DNA from 3 places in the Rhizobium sp. CCGE531 genome. Region 2 is predicted to be linked to each of the others. Evidence: riboswitches for the same ligand, from Rfam matches in the RefSeq annotation. Region 2 holds a riboswitch; each other region holds the start of a gene.

Region 1 (5,166 bases), 1.4 Mb from region 2:
GCTTGCGTGCCCTCGCCGGGATCGTTGACGATGAAGGGATAGAGGTTCGGCAACGGCCCGATGATCGCTTCAGGGTAACAATTTTCCGACAGCGCCAACGCCTTGCCCGGCAGCCATTCGAGATTGCCGTGCTTGCCCATGTGGATCACCGCATGCGCATCGAAGGAGCGGCGCAGGAAGGCATAGAAGGCGAGATAGCCGTGCGGCGGGACGAGATCGGGAGAGTGGTAGCTTTCCTTCGGATCGATGTTGTAGCCCCGCGCCGGCTGGATGCCGACAAGCACATCGCCGAAGCGGGCGAACGGCAGGGCAAAGCCGCCCTCCAGAGCGTAGGGGTCCACTTCCGGCTCGCCCCAGCGCGCCGTGATCTCATCCTGAATCTGTTTGGGAAGCGACGAGAAGAAATCCTTGTAGTCGCTGAAGGAAAGCCTCTCGCGAACCACGCGGCCGTCATGACCAGAATTTGTAGGCCCCTCCGCCAGGTGCCGCATCAGCGCATCGCCGTCGGCAGGCAGATCGGCAACACGATATCCCGCCTCCGGCATTGCCTTCAGCACCTCGATCGTACCGGCGGGCGTATCGAGCCCAACGCCATTGCCAAGACGACCATCGCGATTGGGATAATTCGCCATGACGAGCGCGACGCGGCGATCGCCGGGCGGCGTATTGCGCAGCAGCGCCCAATTAGCAGCCAGCCGCGCCGTATAGCGCATGCGATCCTCGAGCGGTTCGCTGGCAACGATGTTGGCCTCGACCCGTTCGTCATAGCGGGCCGCAGCCTTGAAGGACACCGCGCGGGCAAGAACACGCCCATCGACTTCGGGCAGAGCCACGTTCATGCCAAGATCGCGAGCCGAGAGCCCCTGCGAGGATGCCTCCCAGGCTTCCTTGGACGAAGCCGAGAAAATGGCCTGAAGGACGACGGCTTCACCGGTTTCAAGAACCGTCGGCTGACGATCGGCACCCGGTGCCGAAACGGCAAAGCCCGTGGAGTTGATGACGACACCCGGCTTCAACTCGGTAAAGACACTTTCGAGAATGCCGACCGACACGGCATCCTTGAGACTATAGGCAAAGACCGGCAGGGGCCGCATACCCTCGGCGATGAGAGCCTCTATCATCGCTTCGACGGGTTTGGTTTCGCCGCTCTGTACGAGAGCGCGGTAGAAAGAAATAGCGACCGTCGGGGGTTCAAATCCCTCCTCCGCTACCATCGAAGCTTTGGAAACCCTCCACCATTCCTCGACGCCGATCACACCCCGGCCCGGCCACCAGATACCCGCTTTCATCAAGGGCACGGCTGGCATTGGCTTATCGGCGCCCGACAGCATCGCCTCGGCATAGGCGAGAAATGCCCTGGAATTCGTCTCGCCGCCCTCGATCAGATAGGACCAGAGCGCGTTGAGATCATCGAGAGCGACGTTGGAGAATGGCGTCAGGCCGGGATCGGGTTTCGAGTCTCCCGGCAGCACCGCAATCAACGCCCCCTGACGCGCCGCACAGGCATGCAGTGCTTCCAGCGCATAATGGAAGTAGCTCGCTCCACCCAGCGCCCGCACGATGATGAGCTTCGCATGATGGGCCGTCCTGTCGATATAGGTATCGACGGACATCGGATGCTTGAGGCTCATCAGGCTTGCAAGCCTCAAGGAACAGCCGCCCTCGCCGTGGGCTGCGGCAATCGCCGCAAGCTCGGTGTCGGCCGCCGACAGAAAGAGGATATCGCCTGGCGACTGGCCGAGATCGATCGCCTCTTCGCCGTCGCTGATCGTTCCCTTTTGGGCTAGGAGGAGATGCATGAACTTGCCTTAGACCAAAGCTTCGATCGCCTTGCGCACGATCGTCTCGTCCATCTCGTGCAGGCCGATCACCACGAGCCGAGTCGCGCGTGCTTCGCCCGGTGTCCAGGCGCGATCGAAATAGGTGTCGATGCGGCTGCCGACGGCCTGAAGCTGCAGGCGCATGGGCTTGCCGGGGACATCGACGAAGCCCTTGAGGCGCAGCACGTCATGTTCCGCGATCACGCCTTTCAGCGCATCGATGAAGGCCGCCGGATCAGCAATCGGGCCGAGTTCGACAACGAAGCTGTCGAACTCGTCGTGATCGTGCGGCGTGCCGTCCTCATGCTCCAGCTCGTGATGGGATTTGCGGTTGACGATATCGTCTTCGGTGCCGATGCCGAGGCCGAGCAGGATGGCGGCTGGCACATCGCCGTTCTTCGCTTCGATGATCGTCGGCTTGCGGGCGGTGCGCGAGGCAACCTCGGCGCGGACGCGGCCGAGACCGGCAACATCGATCAGATCGGTCTTGTTGAGCACGATCAGATCGGCACAGGTCAACTGGTCCTCGAAAAGCTCCTCGATGGGGCTTTCATGATCGAGCGAATCATCCTCGACACGGGCAGCCTCGATAGCGTCGTGATCGTCGGCAAAGCGCCCGGCGGCGACGGCGGCGCTATCGACGACGGTGATGACGCCGTCGACGGTGACGTGGGTACGAATATCGGGCCAGTTGAAGGCGGCGACCAGCGGCTGCGGCAGCGCGAGGCCCGAAGTCTCGATGACGATGTGATCCGGACGCGCATCGCGCTCCAGCAGCTTCGTCATGGTTGGGATGAAATCGTCGGCAACCGTGCAGCAGATGCAGCCATTGGTCAGCTCGATAATATCGTCTTCGGTGCAATTCTCCGCGCCGCAGCCCTTGAGCACGTCGCCATCGACGCCGAGATCGCCGAATTCGTTGATGATCAGCGCGATCTTCTTGCCGCCGGCATTCTGCAGCAGGTTGCGGATCATCGTCGTCTTGCCGGCTCCCAGGAAGCCGGTGATGACGGTGGCTGGAATCTTTGCCTGGTTCATGTGGATCAACCCTTCATTTTCAGCGGCAGGCCCGCTGCGATAAAATAAACTTCGGTACTTGCCGCCGCGACCATCTGGTGCAGACGGCCGGCATGGTCGCGAAATTCGCGCGCCATGCGATTTTCCGGCACGATTCCAAGCCCGACCTCGTTGGATACGAGAACGAGCCGCGATCGTGCAGTCGGCAGAAATGCAATCAGGGCGGCAAACTCCGCCATCATGTCCCGCTCCGCCATCATCAGATTGGTCACCCAGAGCGTCAGGCAGTCGACAAGCACCACTCGCCCTTCGGCATCGATCGCGGCGAGCCGCTTGACGAGATCCATCGGCTCCTCATGCGTCTGCCATAGATCGCCACGGTCGGCGCGGTGCCGTGCGATGCGCTCGCGCATCTCATCGTCCCACGCCTGGCCTGTCGCCACATAGTGACGTTCAAGACCGGTGTCCGAAATCAGGCCTTCGGCGAATCTGGATTTGCCGGAGCGCGCTCCACCGAGGACGAAAACAGATCGGGAAACTGAAGACGACATGCGCTATTCTCGCTCCCGCGCAACAGCGAGGGCCGGCAGCATGAAGCCGATACCGGAAGAGAGGCGTCTACACGCCGAAAACTCGTCTTGCGCCATGACAACCTCCGTGCTGGCAGCGGAACTGACGTCCCAGAACAGGCTCTGTGCCCGGCACGCATGGCAGGTCTCCTGGCTCGCGGATAAGGCGCCGCGAGGGAGGCGGACCGAAATCGGTCGCCCCCGATCGTGCGCCAGCGGGTCTTCCTCGCCTTCCCGGCAATGCATCATGAAAAGGCGGACGATTCGTAGAATTGGAGGCGTCCAGCCCGGGTTGATCATGATGCCACGCCAGTGGCTTTTTCGGCTTGAGCCTGCCCCGCCCCGTTCGCCCCATGCGAACCATCGACGGAATAGACTTCAAATCGAGCGAAAGACCCTGACCGCTCTACAGTCGCGGGGTCGGCTGTGATGAGAACGCCCGGCTTGGGTCCGTCCCTTCACATTCCCTTTTCATCCCATGCGACAGATCGCCGCTCGGGAACCATTCGTTATGCCGACAATGATTAGGCGTTCACCGAGTTCAAGTCAATCAAGGGCATGGATGCGACGCCGGGCGTCCCAATTGCGAAATCGACCGAATATTCCCGCAAAATCAGCGGCTTTTTTGCCGCATTTCTTTGATGTTAGAAGTTTATAGAGGGTAAGCCCTCACATTCGAGTAAAACATATCGTTCGTTTCCAATGTTGCAGAAATTCCAACCGCGACGCCTCGGCGTCTTCTCCGCCCTGTTCGATCTCGGTCGGTTCAGGGCATTGTTGCGCCGTGGCGAATTGGGACTTGTTTTCGCCGGCGCGCTGGCGGGAGTGGCCTCCGGCTGCGCCGTGACGGCGATGAGTTTCATCTCGCGCAAGCTTCACAGCCTCATCTACGGCATAACCGACTATGAGCGCCTGAGTTCGGCGGCGGTGGCGATCCCCGACAAATCGGTATTGTTTATCGCGCCGATCGCCGGCGGCATCATCCTCGGCATCCTGCTCTACATATTGTCGCGCACGCGCAAGAAGCCGATGGTCGACCCGATCGAAGCCAATGCGCTGCACGGCGGCCGCATGTCGCTCACCGACAGTATCCTCGTCGCCGTGCAGAACCTGATCTCGAATGGATTTGGTGCCTCCGTCGGGCTCGAGGCGGGTTACACCCAGCTTGCCGCCGGCATCGCCTCCAAATTCGGCTACAAGATGCAGATGCGCCGCGCGGACCTGCGCATGCTCGTCGGCTGCGGCGCCGCCGGCGCCATCGCCGCCGCGTTCAATGCGCCGCTTACCGGCGCCTTTTACGCCTTCGAGCTGATCATCGGCACCTATTCCATCCTGACGCTGACGCCCGTCGTCGTCTCGGCATTGATATCGACGATGATCGCGAGATTGCTCGCCGGCGATGACTTCGCCATCGATATCGGCCATTTCGGCTCCATCGCCCCCGCCGATTATCTGCCGGCGGTTTTGCTCGGCGCCTGCTGCGCCGGCGTCGGTATCCTGATCATGCAGGGCGTCGCCTGGACCGAAGAACTGGCGCGCAAGAGTTCCATCGCACCGCCCTTCCGCCCAGCGCTCGGGGGCCTTGTCGTCGGTATACTGGCACTGATCTCCCCGCAGGTTCTGTCGGCGGGGCACGGCGCGCTGCATCTCAACCTGTCGACGGACGTGACGCTCGGGGCCTTGGTCGGCCTGTTCCTCCTCAAATCGCTAGCCTCTGCGGTCTCGATCGGCTCCGGCTTCAGAGGCGGTCTCTTCTTCGC
Region 2 (5,166 bases):
AGCCGGACGAGCTGATGGTACTCGACATAGACGGCATAGACACGGCGCAATTCATGTCGCTTGAGGACGCCCAGATCTTCGTGGCCCATATCAAGGTCAGGACCGGGCGCTACCCCATTCTCTACGTCAACCATAATACGGCGCGATACATCGCCGATCACCGGGACAACTATCCGCTGCTATCGCGGCTGCCATTGTGGTACGCGCGTTACAAGCCTGACGTGAAGGGCACCTTTCCGCTCGGCAATTGGGACAGCTATGCCATCTGGCAGTTCGCTTCTTCGGACAATTGCTCCGAGAAGAGCTGCCCCTATCGCGTACCGGGCACGTTGACCGATATCGACGTCAATGTCGTGCCGATGACGAAGGTTCAGCTCGCCAGGATCTGGCCGCAGGGCGATCTCCTGCCGGCCAGGCCGCTGCCGGCGCCCGACCTGATGATCGCACAGGCGCCGACGTGCAACGGGCCACGGCAGACGCTCGTCTCGCTGATGGTCGATCCCGTCGTTACGGCATCAACCCCGCAATCGAAACCGGTCGAGATCAACGAACTGAACTATCAGGATTTCTGAAGCGCGCCGCGATCCTTCCGATTCGCTTTTCGCGCTTCAGTATTTTGACTTTGCGCATGTCGTTGCCGCAAAACCGCTGCGCGGCTTTGCGCGCCATGCTTCAGGCCTCGACCTGGACATCCGTCTTCGGACGCGAACAGCAGGCGAGGATATACCCCTCTTCGATCTCGTCATCGAGGATGCCGCCATTGTGGCTCATCTCGACTTCGCCCGAGAGTTTCAGCACCCGGCATGTGCCGCAGAGCCCCGATTCGCAGGCCGCACCGATGCGCACACCGGCGCCGCGCGCGGCCTGCAGCACGGTCTGACCCGCCGCGCAGACGACGTCCTTGCCGGCCATCGTGAAACGGATCGTCGTCGCAGCCTCGCCCGACGCATCATCGGAAACCTCCGCAAGCGGCGTTGCCGCATTCGCCGGCTGGAAGCTTTCCTGGTGGTAGCGCGACATGTCGAAGCCATGCGCCTCCAGCATGGAGCGCACGGCGTCCATGAAGACTTCCGGGCCGCAGCAGAAGATGGTCCGATCCATGAAATCGGGCGCCAGCAGGCCGATCTTCGCCTTGTCGATGCGTCCCTTCAATCCCGACCAGAGATCGGTGCGGCCGCAACCCTCGACGATCAGGCCGAGATTGAGGTTAGGCATGAAGCGGGCGAGATATTCGAGCTCGGACCGGAAGATGATGTCGGCCGGGCTACGCGAGCAGTTGACGAAGGTAATATCCGACAGCGGCGCCGTGTCGGCCATGTAGCGCGTCATCGACATCATCGGCGTGATGCCGGAGCCGGCGGAGACAAAGAGATATTTTTCGCCGGGATGACGGATATGGCTGAAATCGCCAAGCGGGCCGAAAGCCTTGACGCGCATGCCCGGCTTCAGGTTCTCGAACATCCAGCGCGTGCCGATGCTGTCCTTCTGTGCCTTCACCGTCACGGCGACCGAGAAGGGCCGCGACGGCGTCGACGACAGCGTATAGGTGCGCATGACCGGCTCCGGAGCCGTTGGCAGCTCCAGCGTCACGAACTGGCCCGGCAGATAGCGGAACCAGTTGTCCTCGTCGGACCGGAACGTGAAGGTCATCACGTCGGGCGCTTCGGGCGTTGCCGAGAGGCATTCAAGCAGATGCTGCCTGTCGCTCCAGGGCTGCATCTGGTCGAGGTGGCGATGCGAAAGGGGAACGGCCATGTTCATGTTCAGGCAACCGCCGACAGCTTGGCCTGGTCGCCCTGCAGCCGGTTGATCATGAACGTCGTGTACCATTCGACGAACTGCATGACGCCGCCTTCATGGATCTCCGAATAGGGGCCGGGCTCATAGGCCGGCGAGCGGATGCCGAAGGCATTTTCCTCGACGATACGGCGATCCTGATCGTTGGTTTCGGTCCAGACGTGGGTCAGCTCTTCCAGATTATAGTCGACGCCCTCGACGGCATCCTTGTGGACGAGCCACTTGGTGGTGACGGCGGTTTCCTCGGCGCTGATCGGCAGGACGCGGAACGAAATCGCGTGGTCGCCGAGAATGTGGTTCCACGTCGTCGGGTAATGGAACAGCAGCATGGTGCCGATGCCGTTGATCGTCACATCGGGTGAAAGCGGCCGCCTGACGGCGTTCTGGCCGGACATGGTGTAGCTCTCGGCCCCTTCGATCAGCGGCATGCGCGCGGCGCGGAACTGGCCATCCGGCGAGATCTTGAATTCGCTCGGCAGGCCGGCAGCTTCGCAGCGCTGCCAGTGCTCGGTGATGACGGGGTCGTTCATCGCGCCCTGCACGCCTGTGACGGTCGGCGCTTCCGGGAAGGTGCGGCAAAGTTCGGGGTGATTGGCTGCGCAATGGTAGCACTCGCGGTTGTTTTCCCAGACAAGCTTCCAATTGCCCTTTTCGATGATGGTGCTCTGGAAGGCAACCTTGGCTTCGCTGATGCGATGCGGTGCCATGTAAGGCTCGATCGACGCGCGAACCGGCGCGAAGTCCTGAGCGTTCTGCGCTAAGCAGACGAAGATGTAGCCGCCGACGCTTTCGCAATGAACCGGCTTCAGCGAATGCTGGCTCCTGTCGAAATCCTCGGCCATCTGGCGGGCGAAGAGCAGCGAGCCGTCAAGCTCGTAGGTCCACTGGTGATAGGGGCAGACGAGCTTTGCCGAGGAGCCGCGTTCGGTCGAGCAGACACGCGAGCCGCGATGGCGACAGCTGTTGTGGAAGGCGCGGATGACCTGATCGCGACCGCGAACGATGACGACGGGATAATCGCCGATCTGGACGGTGAAATAATTGCCCGCGCGCGGCACTTCGCAATCATGGCCGATGAACAGCCAGTCGCGATAGTAGATCGTCTCCATATCGAGCTTGAAGTAATCCGGATCGGTATAGAATGGTTGCTCCAGACTCAAACCCGTCCGGTGGTTCTTCAATTGCCGCAGAACTTTGCTGCCGATATCCATTTGCCTATCCTTCGCAGTACCAGGAAACGGGCGAAGGACATGCATGGCTGGTTGAAGACAGCCGAAAGCAATGTCCCGACCGCCCGCCGCGATCAGTAAACCATATGTGCCCAAGGCTGGTTTCCGGGCTCTGGAGCGGCCCTGTTTCCAGAGCCCCATGGCACCTTCCCAGGTCGATCGACCCAGTGGCTTAATTCGCCATGCCTTACTCCACCACCGTTGCGGGGGCAGCGCCGGATTTTGACCGGCTTCCCAATTCTCCGTCTCCCTAGCAGACGGCACCTTGAGATTGATGTCATCATATCCCTCGGCCCGATCGGCCGCTGTGCTGCAATGCGACATCCGCTTCGAAATTGACGACAGGCGAAACCGGACGATGGGACGGTTGCATGTCGTGACAATATAGAAAGGTGATTCAATCTCTTAGGTGCTTGCATGGGAGAAGGCCCGCGCATCGCATGCGCATTCCGCCGATGACGCTTTATCCTGATTGCGACAGGCCCGCGAACGGCCGATAATCAGGGTAATGATTGGGCGGCGGAAAGCGCCAGCAGAGCCGCCATCGGGAGCTTTCGGTCCGGCGCGATTAAGCTCGGCTCAAGCTCCATGATCCATCATGTCGCCTAAAGAGTTTATAGCGAGGTCCGGCATGGCCAAACTCAGATATTTCGACGCTGGGAAGCCCGCCGAGCCCGAACCGGCGCCAGCGGTATCGACGACGGGGTACAGCGAGTTCCTGCGCACCGGCCGCATCAACCGCAACAGGCCGCATTGGCTGGCGGAAGAGCGGGAATACCTCACCCATGAACAGGTGGCCGAGCGCACGGCGCTGAAGCTCCGCGACGCCGGCGAAAAGACCCATGACCGGCTCAACAATTTCCACAAGTCCATCCGCTTTCCGAAACTCATCTTTCATCACACGCTGAAGGACACGCCGCATCTCGGCTATTGTCATGTGACGGCCGCGCGGACTCAGTTCGCGCGATATGAGGAAGTGAACTGGGCCTTCTATATCGCCAATTTCTTTGCCCGCATCGGCCAGGAAGAGAACTTCTTCGAGGACATCAGCCTCAAATATTCGCGGATGTATTTCGCCGTCGCCATCCATCCGGACAGGCAAGCGGAAGACAAGAAGCTGACGATCAATCGCGACATTCGCGGCAACGGCGTGCTGTTCCACACCCACGATCCGCAGATCGCCATCCGCAACGTTCTCCTGCTCGGCGCGCGCAACGAGCAGCTTCGCGACATCATTCGCCAGCTTTGACGATTGATCCGAAAACTCGAAGAGCATAAGAACGGCCTGAACTGCAAGCAGGCAGGCCATGGCGCGACACATAGATATTCTCGAACATCCGCAAACGGCGATAGAGGTCGCGACGGCAACCCTTGCCGAGGGCCTGCCAATCGGGCTGCCGACGGAGACGGTCTACGGCCTTGCCGCCGATGCCACCAATCCCACAGCCATTACCCGGATCTACGAGACGAAGGGACGGCCACGCTTCAATCCGCTGATCTGCCATATGAGCGATCTCGCCATGGCGGAGCGCTATGCCATCTTCGACCCGATCTCGCGCAAGCTCGCGGAAGCCTTCTGGCCCGGCCCGTTGACGCTGGTGCTGCCGCTCAAGCCTGATAGCGGCATCCATCCGCTGGCGACTGCGGGGCTCGATACAGTCGGCATCCGCGTGCCCCAGGGCTTTGCCGGCGAGCTGATCCGCGCCTTCGACAGGCCGCTTGCCGCGCCGAGCGCCAATACGTCAGGCAAGATCAGCGCCACAAGCGCCGATCATGTCGATGACGATCTAGGCGAGCGGATTACACTCATCCTCGATGCCGGCGCCTCGGTCGTCGGCGTCGAGTCGACCATCGTCAAGGTCGAGGACGGCGAGATGCGTCTTTTGCGGCCCGGTGGCCTCGCGGCCAGCGAGATCGAGCGAGTGGCGGGCAAAGCGCTGAAGCGCAAGAAGAAGGCTTCAGCCGCCATCGAGGCGCCCGGCATGCTTGCCTCGCATTATGCACCAGGGGCAGCCGTGCGGCTCGACGCGATGGAGGTTTCCGCAAGCGAGGCGCTGATCCGCTTCGGGACGCCCGACATCGCAGGCATCGAAAAGGCTGTCGCCGTGCTGGATCTGAGCGCCAGCGGCGATCTTTCGGA
Region 3 (5,166 bases), on a different replicon from region 2:
AATGCCGCCGGCGCCTTGCGCCGCGGCGATCAGGTTGCCGACCTGCCGATCTCGCTCGACCGCATGACCTATAGCGATTATCTCGATATCGGCTTTACCCGCAACTTCGCCTCCTCGCAGGCCTATGCCGACAAGTTCGGCAACAATCCGGACGTCATCCCGAGCGATGCGGACCAAGGCCTGACGTTTACGAAGCTGCCGGGCGACGTCTACCAGTGGCTTGGTTTCGAAGCCTATGACCTCATCTTCGGCCTATTGGACGAGGTGGTGAACGATCCCGGCCTCTCCATCGATGTCTTCGCTTATGATTTCAACGAGCGCGATATCGTCGGCAAGCTTGAGACCTGCGGCAATCGCGTTCGCGCCATCATCGACGATTCGGGATCGCACAAACCCGCCGGCAGTGCGGAATCGCAGGCGGCCGCGCGTCTTGCGGTCTCTGCGGGATCGGCTGCGGTGAAGCGCATGCATTTCAAGACCCTGCAGCACAACAAGGTCTTCGTCGTCCGGCGCGGCGACCAGCCCCTCAAGGTGCTGTTCGGCTCGACTAATTTCAGCTATCGCGGCCTTTACATACAGGCCAATAATGCGCTCGTGTTCCATTCAAGCGATGCAGCCGGGTTGTTCGGCCGTGCCTTCGACCTCGCTTTCCAGGGCCTGGACGCCTTCAAGCAGGACGGTCTCAGCAGCAAATGGAGCCTGGTGCAGGCGCCCGGCATGCCGGCGGCGCACTTCTGCTTCTCACCGCACCAATCGAGCAATCTGTCGCTCAGCCCCGTTGGCGCGGCGATCGATCAGGCCTCGTCTTCCGTCTTCTATGCTATCGCCTTCCTCAACCAGATCCGCTCGGGCCAGGTGTGTCAGGCGGTGGACCGGCTGATGGGCAAGGACGTGTTCAGCTACGGCATTTCCGACAAGGAAGGAGGGCTCGAAATCCACAAACCCGATGGCACGATCGGCCTGGTGGATTTCAGCTACCTTGCGAGCCACGCCCCGGAACCTTTCAAGACCGAGTGGAGTGGCGGCAGCGGTATTCATCAGCATGACAAGTTCGTCGTGACCGACTTCAACCTGCCGACGGCCAAGGTATTCACCGGATCGTCCAACCTGTCGCCCAGCGGTGAAACGGGCAATGGCGACAATCTCGTCATGATCGAAGACCAGCGGGTGGCGACATCCTATGCGCTCGAAGCGCTCCGGATATTCGATCATCTCCATTTCCGTTCAGCGATGCAGGGTGCCGGCGCGCCCAACAGCCTGACGCTCGCCCGGCCGCCCGGCCCCGGGCAGCAGGCCTGGTTTCAGCGGTTCTATGCGACGGGTTCGCAGGCGGCAAAGGACCGTCTCCTATTCTCGCACTGAGGAGGGGCGGGCCATGGCATGGAGATCTCCGGTGCTGACGATGAGGCATGGCCCATGAATGAGATCGATGCGATACCTTTTTCCATCGAGAAGGAGGTCGTGGAGGCCTCCGATTTCCGGTGGGACGGCAACGGCTTCGGGGCGGGTATCGGTATCGCCGCGTCCGGCGGCGGATTTCTTTCCGCCCGGAATTGCGTAAAAATAAGGAGACAGGGCGGTTCAGAGATTCAGTAAAGAGCTGAACCGCTCAAGGGTTGTGTGCGGAAGATCGAGCCTGAAACCAACGTCGTTGTAGCGATCGCCACGGTGTAAAGCGGGAAATTGTTCGACCGCACTTGACCACTCCGCGCGGGGCGCCAGATAGCGCCTATTATCCATACTTCGTGCATGAGCGATCCACAGGAAAGGCCTTGGGCAGCTACGGCAATCTGCTCAGTGTTATCAACCTTTCGATTTTTTCATCCGTTTTGTTCTTCTCCCTCGATGTTTTATAACCTCGCGAAGATCCTGGGTGCGCAACTCCTCAGAATGCGGTATCGGACACTCCGGCATCGACACGCATCAATTTCGAAATTCGATTACGACAATGATCATCATTTGCGGCCCTCACTCGATCCCCTGTCCCGCCTTAAGCGACCTCCCGTCGCCGTCGGCGAGCGAGAGACTCGGTAAACCATTTTATAGAGATCGCGTGGTATCCTGCGCTGACTTCAACTATGGCCGGTGCGTGCCATTGATGGGGCTCCTCGCGAAGGTTGGGGACAGCCATGGGAATTGAAATGCATTTGCCTTCGCTGGTGCGCGTCCTGGGGCAGGTGGCTATCATCGTCTATGCCTATTCCTGGGTCATCCGGATCGTCGATCGCGGCGTTCTGAAATCGGTTGCGGTCGGATTGTTGTTTGGCGTGGTCGGCATCCTGTCGATGGCTGATCCGATCCAGTGGATGCCTGGCGTTATCCAGGATGGCCGCTCGATCCTGCTCGTCCTGACGCCGGTCTATGGCGGCCTCTTGGGGACCGTTGTTGCGGCTGTCATGATGGGTCTGTTCCGCTTCTTGGTCGGCGGCATGGGTGCTGTCGGCGGCATTGCCGGGATCCTGATCGTCGCGCTTACGGGCTATGTCCTCAGCCTCCTGCCGCGGCAGTGGATCGGCACGGGGTGGAGGCGATCGGCATTGTTCGGCCTGGCGACCTGCACGTCGCTCGTCGTTCTCGTCTTTCTGCCGTGGGGGGTCGCGCGCGAGCTGCTGCTCTCGGCAACGCTTCCGGTCACGATTGTCAATATACTCGGTGTCTTTCTTCTCTGGATCTGCTGGAGCGGGAGCAATATCGCATCGGCATCCAGCGCGCGCTCGAGAGCGAAGCAAGCCTCGACCCGCTGACGAAACTTCCCAATCGCCGTGTCCTGCAGCGGGAAGGGGACCGTTGCAGCAAGGAAGCCGGCATCAGGCGCATCCCCTTTTCGATCATCATGCTCGATATCGATCACTTCAAGAAGATCAATGACAGCTGGGGCCATTCCTTCGGCGATACGGTCCTGGCGCGGGTGGCGGACGTAATCCGGCAGACCGTCCGAAGGACCGACATTGCCGCCCGCTATGGCGGAGAGGAAATCGTCGTTCTGCTGCCGAACACTGATATTAAGGCCGCCACCGCCATTGCGGAGAAAATCCGCAAGGATATCGAAGCGACAGTCCTGATGTTCGAGCAAGAGGCCATCCGCGTCACCGTTAGCATCGGCATTGCCTGCTCCCACGAACCGACCGCTGACTTCAAGCAGGTGCTGGAGGCTGCCGACAAGGCACTTTATCGTGCCAAGGCCGGCGGGAGAAATCGCGTGGAATTGGCCGAGGCCGCTTAAGCCGGCCATGCAGACGTTGTGGACTTCGCGCGCGTTCGCTTTATCGCATCCATGCGTCCTTGACGGGAAGGGTGCATCCGGCATAACTGGATGCGACGGTTCCCCAAGGAAGACTCCGCGGGGATTAATAGGGAACACGGTGAGGACGACCCAAGAGGGACCTAGACCGTGGCTGCCCCCGCAACTGTAAGCGGATTGCCGATCATCCGGGAGTGACCAGTCTGCTGGTCTATTCCCGAGGCCTTGAGCCATGCCACTGCAGCTAAGCTTGCGGGAAGGCAGATGATCGTCAGATATTCGCGAGCCAGGAGACCTGCCGTCGATCACGATCCAATCAGCCGGGCGGGGATGCCCGGAAGGGACAGAGAGAATGATTGACCTGAGCCTTCGACGCTATCCGACATCTATCGGCCTTGATTGGGATCCCCGCAACCGGCGGCGGCCTGCCCGCGCGCGATCGCGCTGACACCGCCCAGTTTCCTTCCCATCGAGATCTCCAATGCGCCATTTTTTGACGACGATTGCATTTGCACTCGGCCTGACCGGGTTTGCCGCTTCCGGCTTCGCCGCCACCCAATATCCCCTCACCATCGGTAATTGCGGCCAGAAGGTCACCTTTCAGAAGGCCCCGGCCAAGCTCGTTTCGATCGGGCAGGGCATGACCGAAATCCTCTTCTCGCTCGGGCTTGCCGACAAGGTCGCCGGAACGGCGGTCTGGGTCGGCCCGGTGCTGCCGCAATTTGCCGAAGCCAACGGCAAAATCCCGCGGCTTGCCGATAATGATCCGAGCTTCGAATCCGTCGTCGGCAAGGAACCGGATCTCGTTGCCGCCGAATTCGAATGGCATGTCGGGCCGCAGGGCTCCGTCGGCAAGCGCGAGCAGTTTTCCGAACTCGGCATCAACACCTATATCGCGCCGACCGATTGCGTTGCCAAGGTCAATGCCGATGGCGGCGACGGCGTGCGCAAGGAACTGTTCACGATGGACCTGATCTATCAGGAGATCGGTGAACTCGCTGAGATCTTCGACGTTAAGGATCGCGGCGATGCCTTGATCGCGAACCTGAAGAAGCGCGAAGCGGATGCGGTCGCCTCGATTTCAGGCTCAAGGGCCAAGGATCTTCCGATCGTATTCTGGTTCTCCAGCAAGGAAGTCAAAGGCGATGCCTTCATCGCCGGCAAGAACAGCGCGCCGGCTTATATCCTGAAGACGCTCGGCGCCAGGAATGTCGTGACGACCGAGGAAGAATGGCCGCTGGTTGGATGGGAGACCATTGCGCAGGCCAATCCGGCCGTCATCGTCATCGCCACCATGGATCGACGCCGCTACGCAGCCGACGATCCGAAGGTCAAGCTCGAATTCCTCGAGAAGGATCCGGTCACCAGCCAGCTCGACACCGTCAGGAACAAGCATTTCGTCATGATGGATGCGCAGTCGATGAACCCGACGATCCGGACCATCGACGGCATCGAAATATTGGCCAAGGGCATCCAATCCTTCGGCCTGGCGCGGTGAAGATGCATCTTACCGCGGAACGACGGCCATGGTGGACGCTGCTGGCGCTTGCCCTGGCTGCCATCGTGCTTCTGGCCTTCATGATCAGCCTGGCGGTGTCGATCGGCGAGATTTCCATCCCACTGTCGACGACCGCAAAGGCGGTATCGAACCGGCTGTTCGGAACGGGTTTCGAACTGAGCCGCATCCACCAGGGCATCGTCTGGGATTATCGCCTGAGCCGGGCGCTCGTCGCCGCCAGCGCCGGCGCTTCGCTGGCGTTGAGCGGCGTGATCCTGCAGGCCCTGTTGCGAAATCCGCTTGCCGAACCCTATGTGCTCGGCATTTCGGCGGGCGCCTCGACGGGCGCGGTCTGCATCATGATCCTTGGGCTCGGCTATGGCATTCTCGGGCTTTCCGGCGGCGCCTTCCTGGGTGCGATCGTCGC

The links. Region 2 has a riboswitch for cobalamin ahead of CCGE531_RS04825 (aromatic ring-hydroxylating dioxygenase subunit alpha). Riboswitches for the same ligand answer to the same signal wherever they lie in the genome.
Region 1: it holds a riboswitch for cobalamin, as region 2 does, so the genes downstream of both, cobU (bifunctional adenosylcobinamide kinase/adenosylcobinamide-phosphate guanylyltransferase) here and CCGE531_RS04825 (aromatic ring-hydroxylating dioxygenase subunit alpha) in region 2, are expected to answer to the same signal.
Region 3: it holds a riboswitch for cobalamin, as region 2 does, so the genes downstream of both, CCGE531_RS24765 (ABC transporter substrate-binding protein) here and CCGE531_RS04825 (aromatic ring-hydroxylating dioxygenase subunit alpha) in region 2, are expected to answer to the same signal.

Annotation. Positions count from the first base shown of each region.
Region 1 covers NZ_CP032684.1:2,355,919-2,361,084, forward strand. Annotated here, with positions in the region: gene cobN (cobaltochelatase subunit CobN) at 1-1,799, opposite strand, end outside; gene cobW (cobalamin biosynthesis protein CobW) at 1,809-2,858, opposite strand; gene cobU (bifunctional adenosylcobinamide kinase/adenosylcobinamide-phosphate guanylyltransferase) at 2,864-3,388, opposite strand; cobalamin riboswitch at 3,529-3,928, opposite strand; gene CCGE531_RS11510 (chloride channel protein) at 4,109-5,166, shown strand, end outside.
Region 2 covers NZ_CP032684.1:982,573-987,738, reverse strand. Annotated here, with positions in the region: gene CCGE531_RS04835 (GH25 family lysozyme) at 1-572, shown strand, start outside; gene CCGE531_RS04830 (hybrid-cluster NAD(P)-dependent oxidoreductase) at 673-1,761, opposite strand; gene CCGE531_RS04825 (aromatic ring-hydroxylating dioxygenase subunit alpha) at 1,764-3,008, opposite strand; cobalamin riboswitch at 3,105-3,309, opposite strand; gene CCGE531_RS04820 (DUF6656 family protein) at 3,658-4,275, shown strand; gene CCGE531_RS04815 (L-threonylcarbamoyladenylate synthase) at 4,334-5,166, shown strand, end outside.
Region 3 covers NZ_CP032685.1:1,124,733-1,129,898, reverse strand. Annotated here, with positions in the region: gene CCGE531_RS24780 (phospholipase D-like domain-containing protein) at 1-1,362, shown strand, start outside; gene CCGE531_RS24775 (hypothetical protein) at 1,417-1,596, shown strand; gene CCGE531_RS34900 (LytS/YhcK type 5TM receptor domain-containing protein) at 2,130-2,744, shown strand; gene CCGE531_RS34895 (GGDEF domain-containing protein) at 2,666-3,223, shown strand; cobalamin riboswitch at 3,303-3,559, shown strand; gene CCGE531_RS24765 (ABC transporter substrate-binding protein) at 3,723-4,739, shown strand; gene CCGE531_RS24760 (iron chelate uptake ABC transporter family permease subunit) at 4,742-5,166, shown strand, end outside.